DNA from 3 places in the Rossellomorea sp. NPDC071047 genome. Region 2 is predicted to be linked to each of the others. Evidence: riboswitches for the same ligand, from Rfam matches in the RefSeq annotation. Region 2 holds a riboswitch; each other region holds the start of a gene.
The links. Region 2 has a riboswitch for cyclic di-GMP ahead of ACQKFO_RS15385 (anti-repressor SinI family protein). Riboswitches for the same ligand answer to the same signal wherever they lie in the genome.

Region 1: it holds a riboswitch for cyclic di-GMP, as region 2 does, so the genes downstream of both, ACQKFO_RS19435 (methyl-accepting chemotaxis protein) here and ACQKFO_RS15385 (anti-repressor SinI family protein) in region 2, are expected to answer to the same signal.
Region 3: it holds a riboswitch for cyclic di-GMP, as region 2 does, so the genes downstream of both, ACQKFO_RS21985 (EAL domain-containing protein) here and ACQKFO_RS15385 (anti-repressor SinI family protein) in region 2, are expected to answer to the same signal.

What each region holds. Positions count from the first base shown of each region.
Region 1 is NZ_JBNNJT010000006.1:194,343-197,911, reverse strand. Features, by position in the region: gene ACQKFO_RS19450 (GIY-YIG nuclease family protein) at 1-342, opposite strand, end outside; gene ACQKFO_RS19445 (DUF2087 domain-containing protein) at 365-1,111, opposite strand; gene ACQKFO_RS19440 (GNAT family N-acetyltransferase) at 1,243-1,488, shown strand; cyclic di-GMP riboswitch class II at 1,591-1,675, shown strand; gene ACQKFO_RS19435 (methyl-accepting chemotaxis protein) at 1,790-2,620, shown strand; gene ACQKFO_RS19430 (DUF2294 domain-containing protein) at 2,983-3,351, opposite strand.
Region 2 is NZ_JBNNJT010000004.1:233,546-237,114, reverse strand. Features, by position in the region: gene ACQKFO_RS15400 (class D sortase) at 1-207, opposite strand, end outside; gene ACQKFO_RS15395 (helix-turn-helix domain-containing protein) at 200-526, opposite strand; gene ACQKFO_RS15390 (hypothetical protein) at 757-1,458, shown strand; cyclic di-GMP riboswitch class I at 1,862-2,020, shown strand; gene ACQKFO_RS15385 (anti-repressor SinI family protein) at 2,054-2,191, shown strand; gene ACQKFO_RS15380 (helix-turn-helix domain-containing protein) at 2,225-2,545, opposite strand; gene ACQKFO_RS15375 (YwpF-like family protein) at 2,643-3,083, opposite strand; gene ACQKFO_RS15370 (single-stranded DNA-binding protein) at 3,351-3,569, shown strand, end outside.
Region 3 is NZ_JBNNJT010000009.1:15,108-18,676, reverse strand. Features, by position in the region: gene ACQKFO_RS21990 (ABC transporter permease subunit) at 1-452, opposite strand, end outside; gene ACQKFO_RS21985 (EAL domain-containing protein) at 593-1,303, opposite strand; cyclic di-GMP riboswitch class II at 1,361-1,441, opposite strand; gene ACQKFO_RS21980 (DNA-3-methyladenine glycosylase) at 1,541-2,125, opposite strand; gene ACQKFO_RS21975 (P1 family peptidase) at 2,228-3,280, opposite strand; gene ACQKFO_RS21970 (CAP domain-containing protein) at 3,453-3,569, shown strand, end outside.

The sequences.
Region 1 (3,569 bases), on a different contig from region 2:
ATTATACCCTCGTTCTCCATATGGCTGCAGTTTCTCCAACCACTTTTCCTCCAACTCCTCCAGGGCTTCTTTTTCAGTCACAAATGGATCATCATTCTTTTTCAGTTTTTCCAATAGCTCGAATGTAAAAGCGTCTTTCCCGTACTGGATCCATTCGGTTTGTAACCCTTTGCTGGTGGTGAATCCATTGTTTTCAAGCATGAACTTGATCCCGTTCAGGGTCTTCAAGTTTTTCGTGCTTCCGATATAGATTTTATTGTTTTGCTGATTTAAGATTTGAAAGACACCTGCTTCAACCGGTGTTTCTTTATACTGTTGTTTTAACTCTCTTTTACGATCCATGATTAGACCTCCTGTTAGTTCTTTACTTCTTTAACCAGTACTTGCTTCCGTCGGATTTACGGTCTATAAACCCATATTCAATGAGATATCTTCTGATAAGTACATAATCGTCATAAATGTCTTTTAATACATGATTTAATTCTTTTTCATCGTACATATCGTCTTTCTTCAACTGTTTCGAAATCTCACGAAGAATGACCAGCCTTTGCTTTTCCTTTGGGGGAAATTTCGTCAATGCCCCGTCAGAGAAGTACTTCTTAACGATTTGATCCTGTTCGGTCTGTGTAATATTGTACCGTTCGTCCACCATGGTGGCTGTCTTATGAACAGGGACAAACGTCGGGGCATTTTCGTCTTTTTCTTTCAGCAATTCCATCATGGTCAGGAAGGTCTTGGCCTGACGCTCCTTTTCTTTTAAAGCAAACCGGTGATGCCGGATAGTGGACGCACTTCCGATATCCAATTCTTCCTTGATTTCTTTGTCATTTTTTCCTTGATAAAAGAGGGTCAATAAACGTTTTTGGTGATCGGTAAGACCCGTGAGTTTTTTATCCATTCCAATTAAATAATCGAATACGGATAGGTGGGTACGTTCAATATGAACACCCATATATTTTTCAGCGAGGTAAAATTTATCTTCGTAAGGATAGACCATGCCTTTTTCAATGACCTCTCCGCACATAAGACAAATAAGGGAATCTTCTTCTTCTATAAAACCTCTTTTCATTTCTTCCAAAGAGGCACTCCAAAACGAGTTGGAAAGCTCCATTCCTTAACACGTCCTATTCTTTTATCTTCAATGAAGTTATTATATAAACGAAATTTAAATGTGTTTGTTATTTTATAAACATAATATAAAAACGTTTGTTATTTGTCAAATAGAATGTTAATGACCAACCAATCGGGTATATCATTCAAATGGGTGTGATTCCGGAGTGGCGGGGAAAAGGGATCGCTGCTGTATTGAGTTGCAAATGCTTAGAAGACCTCCGACAAGATGGAATGAAATCCGCCACTCTCCACGTGAATCAAAACAATCCGGGAGCCATAAAACTTTATGAACGGTTAGGATTCAAGACTGTCCGGAAAAGAGGCAAGTTTGGCGCAAACCGGGGACGGTTCTTACACTACTTTTCGGGAATATGATAGAGACGGAACGGTCCCCACTGCATCCATAATTACCATCAATCTATTTCTTCACTTATTTGTAGTCTAAATATATTTTTGAATGTGTCGATATATATAATATATTAATTTAGATGCGATGAATGGTTATCTGTATGTGGGCGCTTGGATAATCGGGGAGCAACTAGCGCAACCGGCTAATTGAACTTTACTGTTTGATTAGCTTTTTTTATTATAGAACGTTACTTTCTATGCCCAGAAACCTAAAGATGAATGAATAATGGAGTACATAAGCAAATGTTCTAAAGAAGGGGATACGTATATGAGCCAATTAACTAGTAAGGCAAGCACCCAAGTTTTAGATATAAAGGATGTTCTATTAGCTCTTGAAACAAATTTGGCTATGATAGAGTTCTCCTTAGACAGAAAGGTAATTTGGGTAAATGATAACTTCGCTGATGCAATGAATTACCGGGTACATGAAATGCAGGGGATGGATCACAAACAGTTCTGCACGATGGAATATAGCCAAAGCAAAGAATATACAGAGTTGTGGGACAACCTCCGGAAAGGGAAAAAATCTCAAGAAAAAATTGAAAGAGTTGATAAACAGGGGAACAAACTTTGGCTGGAAGCAACATATATTCCTATTTTAGATGGAAATGGGTCTGTACAAGGAGTCCTGAAGATTGCCACAGATATTACAAAAAGGGAAAATACAACGATAGAGATCATTTCCAAATTAAAGAGCATGCCGAATAATCTAGTAAACTCAGTCATGGCCAATTCCAATGAAAAAGTAGAAGCATTAGAGTCTTTAAGGGAACAAATTAAATTAATTGATGAAACGTCAAAATCGATAAAAAATATATCTTCTCAAACCAACTTGCTTTCTTTAAATGCGGCGATTGAAGCAGCCAGAGCGGGCGAACACGGAAGGGGATTCAATGTAGTAGCCCAGGAAGTTAGGAAGCTCTCTGTGAGTGCTGATAATGCCATTAAAGAGGTTAATGCTAACATTGAAAATATTACAAATGAACTAATAAAGGTTAATCAAATTTCAGAAGACTTACAAAGAATTGTGACAGAATCTAAAAATGAAATTGATCAAACCATTAACAAGTTAGAAAACCTTACTACAAATAAAGAGTAAGTGTAGGTAGTGGGTTCTGGGTTACTTATTTGAGAATATAAAGAGTCTGTTCCGAACAACTATGGTTAAATAGGCTCTTTAAATGTAACCCGGGGACGGTCGTAAGGGAAAGGTTAAGACGGAACCGTCTCCACTCTGTCTTGGAGTCAATGGAAGAAGTCCTGGAATGTAATGGTTTGACGGAGGAATATGTGAAGGTAGCCTGCAAGGATCGCAAGGGACGGGAACTCCCCACAGGTGTCAGGATAACAATCTTAAATGCCCTGAATCTTTGAGTATGCGACTCGATAGATTCAGGGCTTCTTAGATTAATAAAAGGATAGGAGACTTTCGAATTTACTAATAAATATACATTGAGTTGTTTAATTTTCTAACTGCTTTTCAAGATTCTTATCGAGTACGAATACCTCCATACGCTCTCCCATTTTCGTACTGATGTCGCTATGGCTCGAAAGGACTTTGCATTTTGTATGCTGTTCTACTATCTCTTCGATGTTTTGGCTGTACATTTCCCTCAACACCTGACGCATTTGTTTCACGAGGACTCTACCTTTATCGTGTTCGACAAGGTGTTTTTCTTCAACCGTTAACACGCCCTTGAACCTTGCAATAACCATGTCCTCTAAGATGTATGTCCGGGTTTCCTGTGGACCGCGGCCGATCAGTTCTCTTTGCATTTTTATGAAGGCTTCGCTTAATTCAGCCTCTAATCGTCGTTTAGAGATTTTCACGTTTTCTCCCCCTTGCCACTATCAGATCAATTTCAAGGATTATCTTACTCAGACGTGTTAAAAGTTGTCAATCATTAATTTTGCGTTGAATAAAACAGCCGAAATAATTCGAATCAGTTAGATATTTAGAGCATTTGATTATTTTCGTTAGAAAAATAAACCTATTTGACTAGATTTAGAGATTTTTAATAATTTACAAATTCAATAAGCCGGGAGTA
Region 2 (3,569 bases):
GTGGTAATCAATTGAAGTTTGAGAGGATGTGATTGGTTCTGAACTCTTATGTACTGAAGAATTTTCCATAATACTTGCTTTTGCTTTCTCCAGAGCTTCATTTTCCGCTGCATCGTTACTTTTCATCTGAAGGAATGAATATATGACAAAAGAGAGCCCGCTAGATAAAATAAGTATCCCCAACATTAGAAAAACCTTTCTACTCATGATGTTTCCTCCTTTTATACTGAAAAAAAGAAAGAAATTCGTGGAATTCCTCTTTCGTTAAGCCCTGGTGAATGGCCTTCTCTAGTGGTTCAACCCATTCCTCATCTAAAAAAATTTTACTCTTATCAGATGAAAGAATATTTTCTAAAGAAGTATCTAAAGTAAGAGCGATTTTTTTGAGAACCTTAATGGAAGGATTCTTTTGAATTCCTCTTTCAATAGAACTTATATATGATTTAGAAACATTTGAATGATGAGCAAGCTCGTTTATCGTTAACCCTTTTAGTTCACGAAGATCTTTAATCTTATCACCTACCATATCGATAACTCCTTCACAATTCATTTAATTCATTATATAGAACAATTTTTATTTTATAAAGTACGAAATAAAGTGAATTCTAAAGGAATAAAGAGGAAAGTATCGATAACTACATTTTTTGAGGGGTATTTCAATATTTTTGAAGATTTTCATTTTACAAGTGAAATCTTATAATGAGTTAAGGTGTTCTTTAAAAAGAACAAATTTGTGGGTTCTGGGAGATGAAAAAAATGAATCAAAAAAGAATCGTCGTAATGTTATTAATCTTATTTTTTATCTCTGGAATAATGAATCATAAAACGTATGCAAATGAAGTAGATATCATATTAATACCTAACGAAAATTTCTTATTTAATATTTCGAACATGAAGCCGGGTGATTGGGCAGAGAGGGAATTGAAGATTAAAAATGGCGGGGAGAAAAATTTTAACTACTCCATTCGCGTCGATAATAAACAATCTGACAGGAAACTATTTAACGAATTGGAATTGAAGGTGTTTGAAGGAGATAAATCCAATTTAATCTATGATAATCAATTAAAGAATTTCAATGGGTTTAAGCCAAAGCAATTAAAAAAAGGTGCGACTGACAGTTTATTTTTCCGGGTTGAAATGCCATATGAATTAGGGAATGAATTTCAGCAAACATCAGCATATTTTGAAATCGTGATTGTAGCATCTGAAACTACAACGACTACGCCTCCAGAGGATTCTAATGATCCGGTAAAGCAACCAGACAGTAATGATAAGCCCACCCCGATAAACACGGGAACAAATGAAACCCAATCTTCGCCAATATCATCACAAGGCCCAAAACTACCTAACACTGCAACCAACCTTTACCTGCTATTAACGGTAGGTTTTATATTAACTACAACAGGATTAGCACTAATATATGTAAATAGACGTTTATCTAAGAATAAAGAAACATAACCTGAATGAAGAGGTGACCCCATGTACAAAAAAATATGTAGACGATGTACAAGACCATCTTATAGTAGCACTGAAACGGGAGAATGGGTTTGTCCTACCTGTAAATTTGACTTATCCGATCAGCCATTCTATGATTCTAGTAATTACCAAAATATTAATGATAAAGTCCTTCCTCTTAAAAGGAAGTTAGAGGCATATAAAAATAGCATGAATTCGTAGTTTTTCGACAAAGATCAACATGCTTTTACACGATTTATTAATCGCAACATAGTTATATTTTTGTAAATGTCAGATTATAGTCGAATGTGTAGGAAAAAAGTGTAAATTAAATTAACAGAATTGACAAAAAACAACAAATACCCTGAAAGTTTATTAGTATAATCGAATTAGTTCGAAGGGAAGAGTCAGATAAAGGCAAACTTATTGAAAAATAAGGACGCAAAGTCACAGATCTAAGGTGGGAAAGTAGGCATATCTTCATAAATATCATGAATATAATGAAAAGAAAATATTGATGAAGAAGGTGTGTTTATTTGATAACTATGATGGCTGGATTGCCTGGAATACATACATGTATTTTGGGAGGGTATTTATATTGACAAATCGTGAACTTGATCTTGAATGGATGGAACTAATTAAACAAGCCTTAGACGCCGGAATTTCTAAATCAGAAATCAGAGAATTTCTTCAAAACCATCCCCAGGAAGTGAAATCAGAGTATAAAGTGATTTAATTAAATAAAGTCTTGCGAATCCCTCGCAAGACTTTATTTATTGCCTAATTTCCACTTATTAAACTCAATGAACTCACGGAACTGCTCTTTTGTAATACCGGAATCCATAGCTTCTTCTGCAATCTTAAGCCACTCATGATCGATATTTTGATCATCTGGTAGATCGTGTAAAAGAGCATCCATCGGAATCCCTAAAGCAGCTGAAACTTTCTCAAGGAATTGAATAGAAGGGTTTTGTTGAAGGTTACGCTCTATTGAACTCAAATAAGACTTTGCAACACCGGCTTTATCAGCAAGCTCTGTCATGGACATGCGTTTTTCTTGTCTGTATTTCTTTACTCTTTCTCCAATCACAAGAGAACACCTACCTAAGAACTTCAATTAAGAAGTCACAATATTAAATACAATTATATCATAATGACTCATACGGATATTACATAATTTCGCACAATTAGACGCTCGGTTTTGCCGTTGCTGGAATCCTTGGCTTCGATACCATTTTCTCACGGAATTCCCGGATGAGTTCTTCCCCCGAATATCCTTTTTGCACTAAGTCATCAAGGAGTAATTCTGCATATTCATTCCGCTGTTTCTTCAATTTACCCTCAAACATAATACTGATATGCTCATCCATCTCTTTAATACAACGGATTGTAGTCATGAAAGCAGCAGGATCATTGGCTTTATGGGAAATCACGACCTGGATTTCCAAATCTTCCTTGCTTTGCTGAGCCTCTTGAAAGAACTCGATATATTCATTGGACAAATATGTTTCGACAAGCCACGTACTCTGTCCATCCTCTTTATTAATAATCAGACCGTCCACTATCTCAAAGTCATGCAGTTCATCGTTCTCCACTACTTGCAGTGAAATAACTTTAAAGGTTTTCATGAACGAACATCTCCCATTTAAAGGTTTTATAAAATTATATCATAGTAGGAATTGTTTCCCTAACAAATTCCCCGATGAAAAAAAAGGACGAAAGATGCAATTTTGTGATTTTGAACCTGATTTTGAGAGAAAAGTTGAAAATCTCCCTAGGCGAATTTCCGAAATTCAAGCCATTTTTGCCTCGAATTTCGGAAATTCACGATTTTACAGGATGAGACAGAAGATTGTAAGATGAAAGCAGCTTAAGAGAAAGGAGGAAAGAATTCATTGATCAACCAAGTGACCCTCGTTGGAAGGCTTACCAAGGATCCTGAAACAAGAAAAACATTGGAAGGGAAATCGATACTTAACGCTACGATAGCTGTGAATCGTAACTACAAGAATCAAAAAGGCCAAATTGATACAGACTTTGTGCTCTGCACCGTATGGAACCGGGCTGCAGACAATATGGAGAAATACTGCCGGAAGGGATCTGTCGTTGGAGTG
Region 3 (3,569 bases), on a different contig from region 2:
AAATTCATCAGTTCCACGCCAAAATATTTAATTACATAGACAATGAGAAGCTGAAGCATAAACGCAAACATTAAGTCAGGCACCGTCTCAAAGAGGTTTAATACTTTCTTTAGAGAAGACGTAACCCATTGGGGCAAAAACACTGTGAAAATGGTAAGGATGAAGGCTATTCCCAGGCCTAAGCCCAATGCTCCAGCGATAATCTGTAAAGAATACAGATAAGGTCCCCAAAGCATGTCCAGAAAATCGACGGTTATCCCTTTATAGGAATAGCTCCAATTTTCCCCGTCCATAAATACAAAAACAAACTTAAAAAACTCTTCCAAGAACCCGACAAAATTATACAGACCCTTCTCCTTAAATACTTCAGGAGCAATACTCACGGCTAAAATACCGATTAATCCGAGAATATAATAGAACATAAATTTCAGCGGAAATGTGAGAAGCCTCATACCCTGATCCCCTTTTTTTCTCTTTTTCCTCAGTTTAATGGAAATGTTAAATATTTTCAATTTTATTTTAATTCGGACAATCTCGCAGCAGATGTCCACGAAAAAAGGTGACTCCTACATTTCAGAGTCACCCTTCTCATTTAAGCTAATAATCGACTCGGCCTTCCCAGATAATAGCCTTGCCCGATTGTAATCCCAATATCCTTTGCCACTTGCATATCCTGTTTGGTTTCAATGCCTTCTAACACAATTAGCGTATCCTTACCATAGAATTGATTAAAAAAGGAAAGGAATCGTTTTTTCTTATCGTCTTGAGCCAGATTCAAAGCAAAATAGCGATCCAGCTTAATGATTTCAGGTTCATATTCAATGGATTTCTTGATGGAGGAAGTCCCTTGACCAAAATCATCAATCGCATACCAAACACCATATTGCTTAAGTTCTTTGAGAGACTCTTTTAATAGTGGGTTCTGCCACAGCTCTTCAGCACTCGATTCATTAATCTCCAGCACAAGCCGCCCCTTTATATCAGGGTGTTTCTTCATGAGATCATAAAAATAGGTATGAAAGCTTGGGTGAAGAATCGTCGTGATATAAATATTAAGAAATAACTTACAGTTTTTCAGTCCATTCTTTGAAAAGCTTTCAAGAGCTTTTGAAATGGATAACGTATCAAGCTTATACAAGATATTCGCTTTCATCGCAGACTGAAAAACACTTTCGGGATTTTCGTTATACTTGTTTCGTAACAGGCCCTCATATGCATAGAGGGTTTGATGCTCGCCCATTTCATATAAGGGCTGAAAATCATGATAAATATAGTCGTTTTGAAAAATAGTAAAGATATTCATAGGACCCCTATACTCTCTATAGTTTATAAAAAAACCACACAAAAACGTATTCCTACGTTCGTATGTGGCCGGTTGCGCTACTAGCTCCCCTAAATGTAAGCGCCCATCTATCATTTAGGTTCAAAGCTCCCATTCGAATTGTCAGTATATGATTTTTATCTCACAAGAAAAATATACCACAAACATAGTACTTATGGTTTATTTTTTAATTGATTATTAGAAAATTCTCAAAAATAATTATCTTGATACATAAGAATTCCCCTTTACCCAGAACCTCCACGGATAATCCCTGGCTTCACCAGTATTATCAATCCCGATTCGTTTTCCCTCCACGATGTCTTCAGGCCGGTATCCCTTTGAGATGATGAGAGGGGGTTCCAGGAAGCTGCCCCCGTAATCCTCCATGGTTATGCCTAATGCTTTTGTCAGCTTTCCCGGACCATTTGTCCAATTTTTTTTCACATGACCCGACCTTCTTCTTTCCATTAGCTCCAAGCCGTCAAGGGGTTCGACCGCTCTAATGAGAATCGCTTCGGGTTTTTCTTTTTCCCCGCTCACTACATTGACCAGGCAGTGAGTATGCATAACATATGTATAGATCCTGCCGGCTTCATGAAACATGACTTCCGTCCGCTTCGTCCGTCTATTTCCATAGCTGTGAGCCGCTCGATCTTTTGGCCCTAAATACGCTTCCGTTTCCACTATATAACCTGAAGCTGTTCCCTCCTCCGTCTCTTTCACTAACAAACATCCCAACAACGACTTAGCAAGTTCCAAAGTGGGCTGTTGGTAAAACGAAAGAGGCATAGGGGTATCATTCATGACTGTCACTTCCTTCAACCAAATAATTCGTACGCATATGTATGGTATACCCCATAAGTTTGATGCTTAAATAATATTCTAATAAGAAAAAAGGTTTATGTCTTATTTCATCAGTCCATAAAGCAAATCTAAAGGTATCGCTTCCACTTTCCTTCCATTCCTGCCCGTTGTGGTTTCCGCTTTACAGAGAGAGTTCCATATGGCTTCTTCTACGCAATCGACTGTCATTTCAAATAATGTAGAGATGATCGGTCCGTCTTCTTTAATGAAACTGTAAGGAATCGTGTTATCACTCGAAGGCTGATGTGGAATGCGATGTGCAGTAGAAAACGCAAGAACAACATCACCACTCCCATGGGCTGCATACGAACCAGTTCTTGAAAGGCCGAATGAAGCACGCTTCGCCAATCGTTTAAGCTGCCTTTCATTTAGAGGTGCATCCGTCGCCAGGATGATCATGATTGATCCATCTGGCGTATTTTGATCCTCCCCTATGTTAGGAATGGGAAGCCTTAGATCTCTCTTCTGACCGAAATTCGTTAATACGAGGGCTCCCACCGTATACTTCTCATCACCAAAGGCATACTCCCTGGAACTCGTTCCTATACCACCTTTATACCCTAAGCAAAGCATTCCCGTTCCCGCTCCTATGCACCCTTCATCGACGGGTCCCGAATGTGCGTGAAGAATGGCTTCCCTGGCATCCCCAGCCTTTACATGCAGGCCGCGGATATCATTAAGAAACCCATCATTGCATTCTCCTACAACTACATTTACTGTGCCAGTTGTGTCGCCAATTTCAGGTGTTTCATCCAGCATATATTGAACCGTCCCTTTTAACACATCCCCAACGGAAAGAGTATTCGTCAAGAGAATCGGACTTTCAAGGACACCAAGTTCCTCCATTTGAATCGTCCCGACTGTTTTTCCAAAGCCATTGATTACATGGCAACCCGCCCATACTTTATCACGATACAGATTGCCCCCATGAGGTAAAATCGCCGTTACTCCTGTTCGTACCACGGTACCTTCATGCTCATAGTGAAGGGTTTTATGTCCGACCTTCACTCCCTCAATATCGGTAATGCTGTTATACTTCCCACTTGAATAAGAACCGATACTGCCTCCCATTTCCCGTAATCTCTTTCTTTCCATTGATGGAAAACCCCCTTTTTCTCTTATCAATACTATTCTGGTCAAAATCACAAAACCCTCTTTAACAGTGAAGCAAAACCTATTTTTAACAGGATAAAGAGCATCTGGAGAGTACATATTAAAGACTGTTAAATGCTTGTAAAAGCCAACTAAAAATATTGGAGGACCTGACATGAAAAAACGATTTTTTTCCATTACAGCCTGCGCTGTCATCCCATTTATGCTGATGACTGCCTGTAACAATAACGATGCAAACGATAATCTGATGGACACACAAAACGTGAATTAC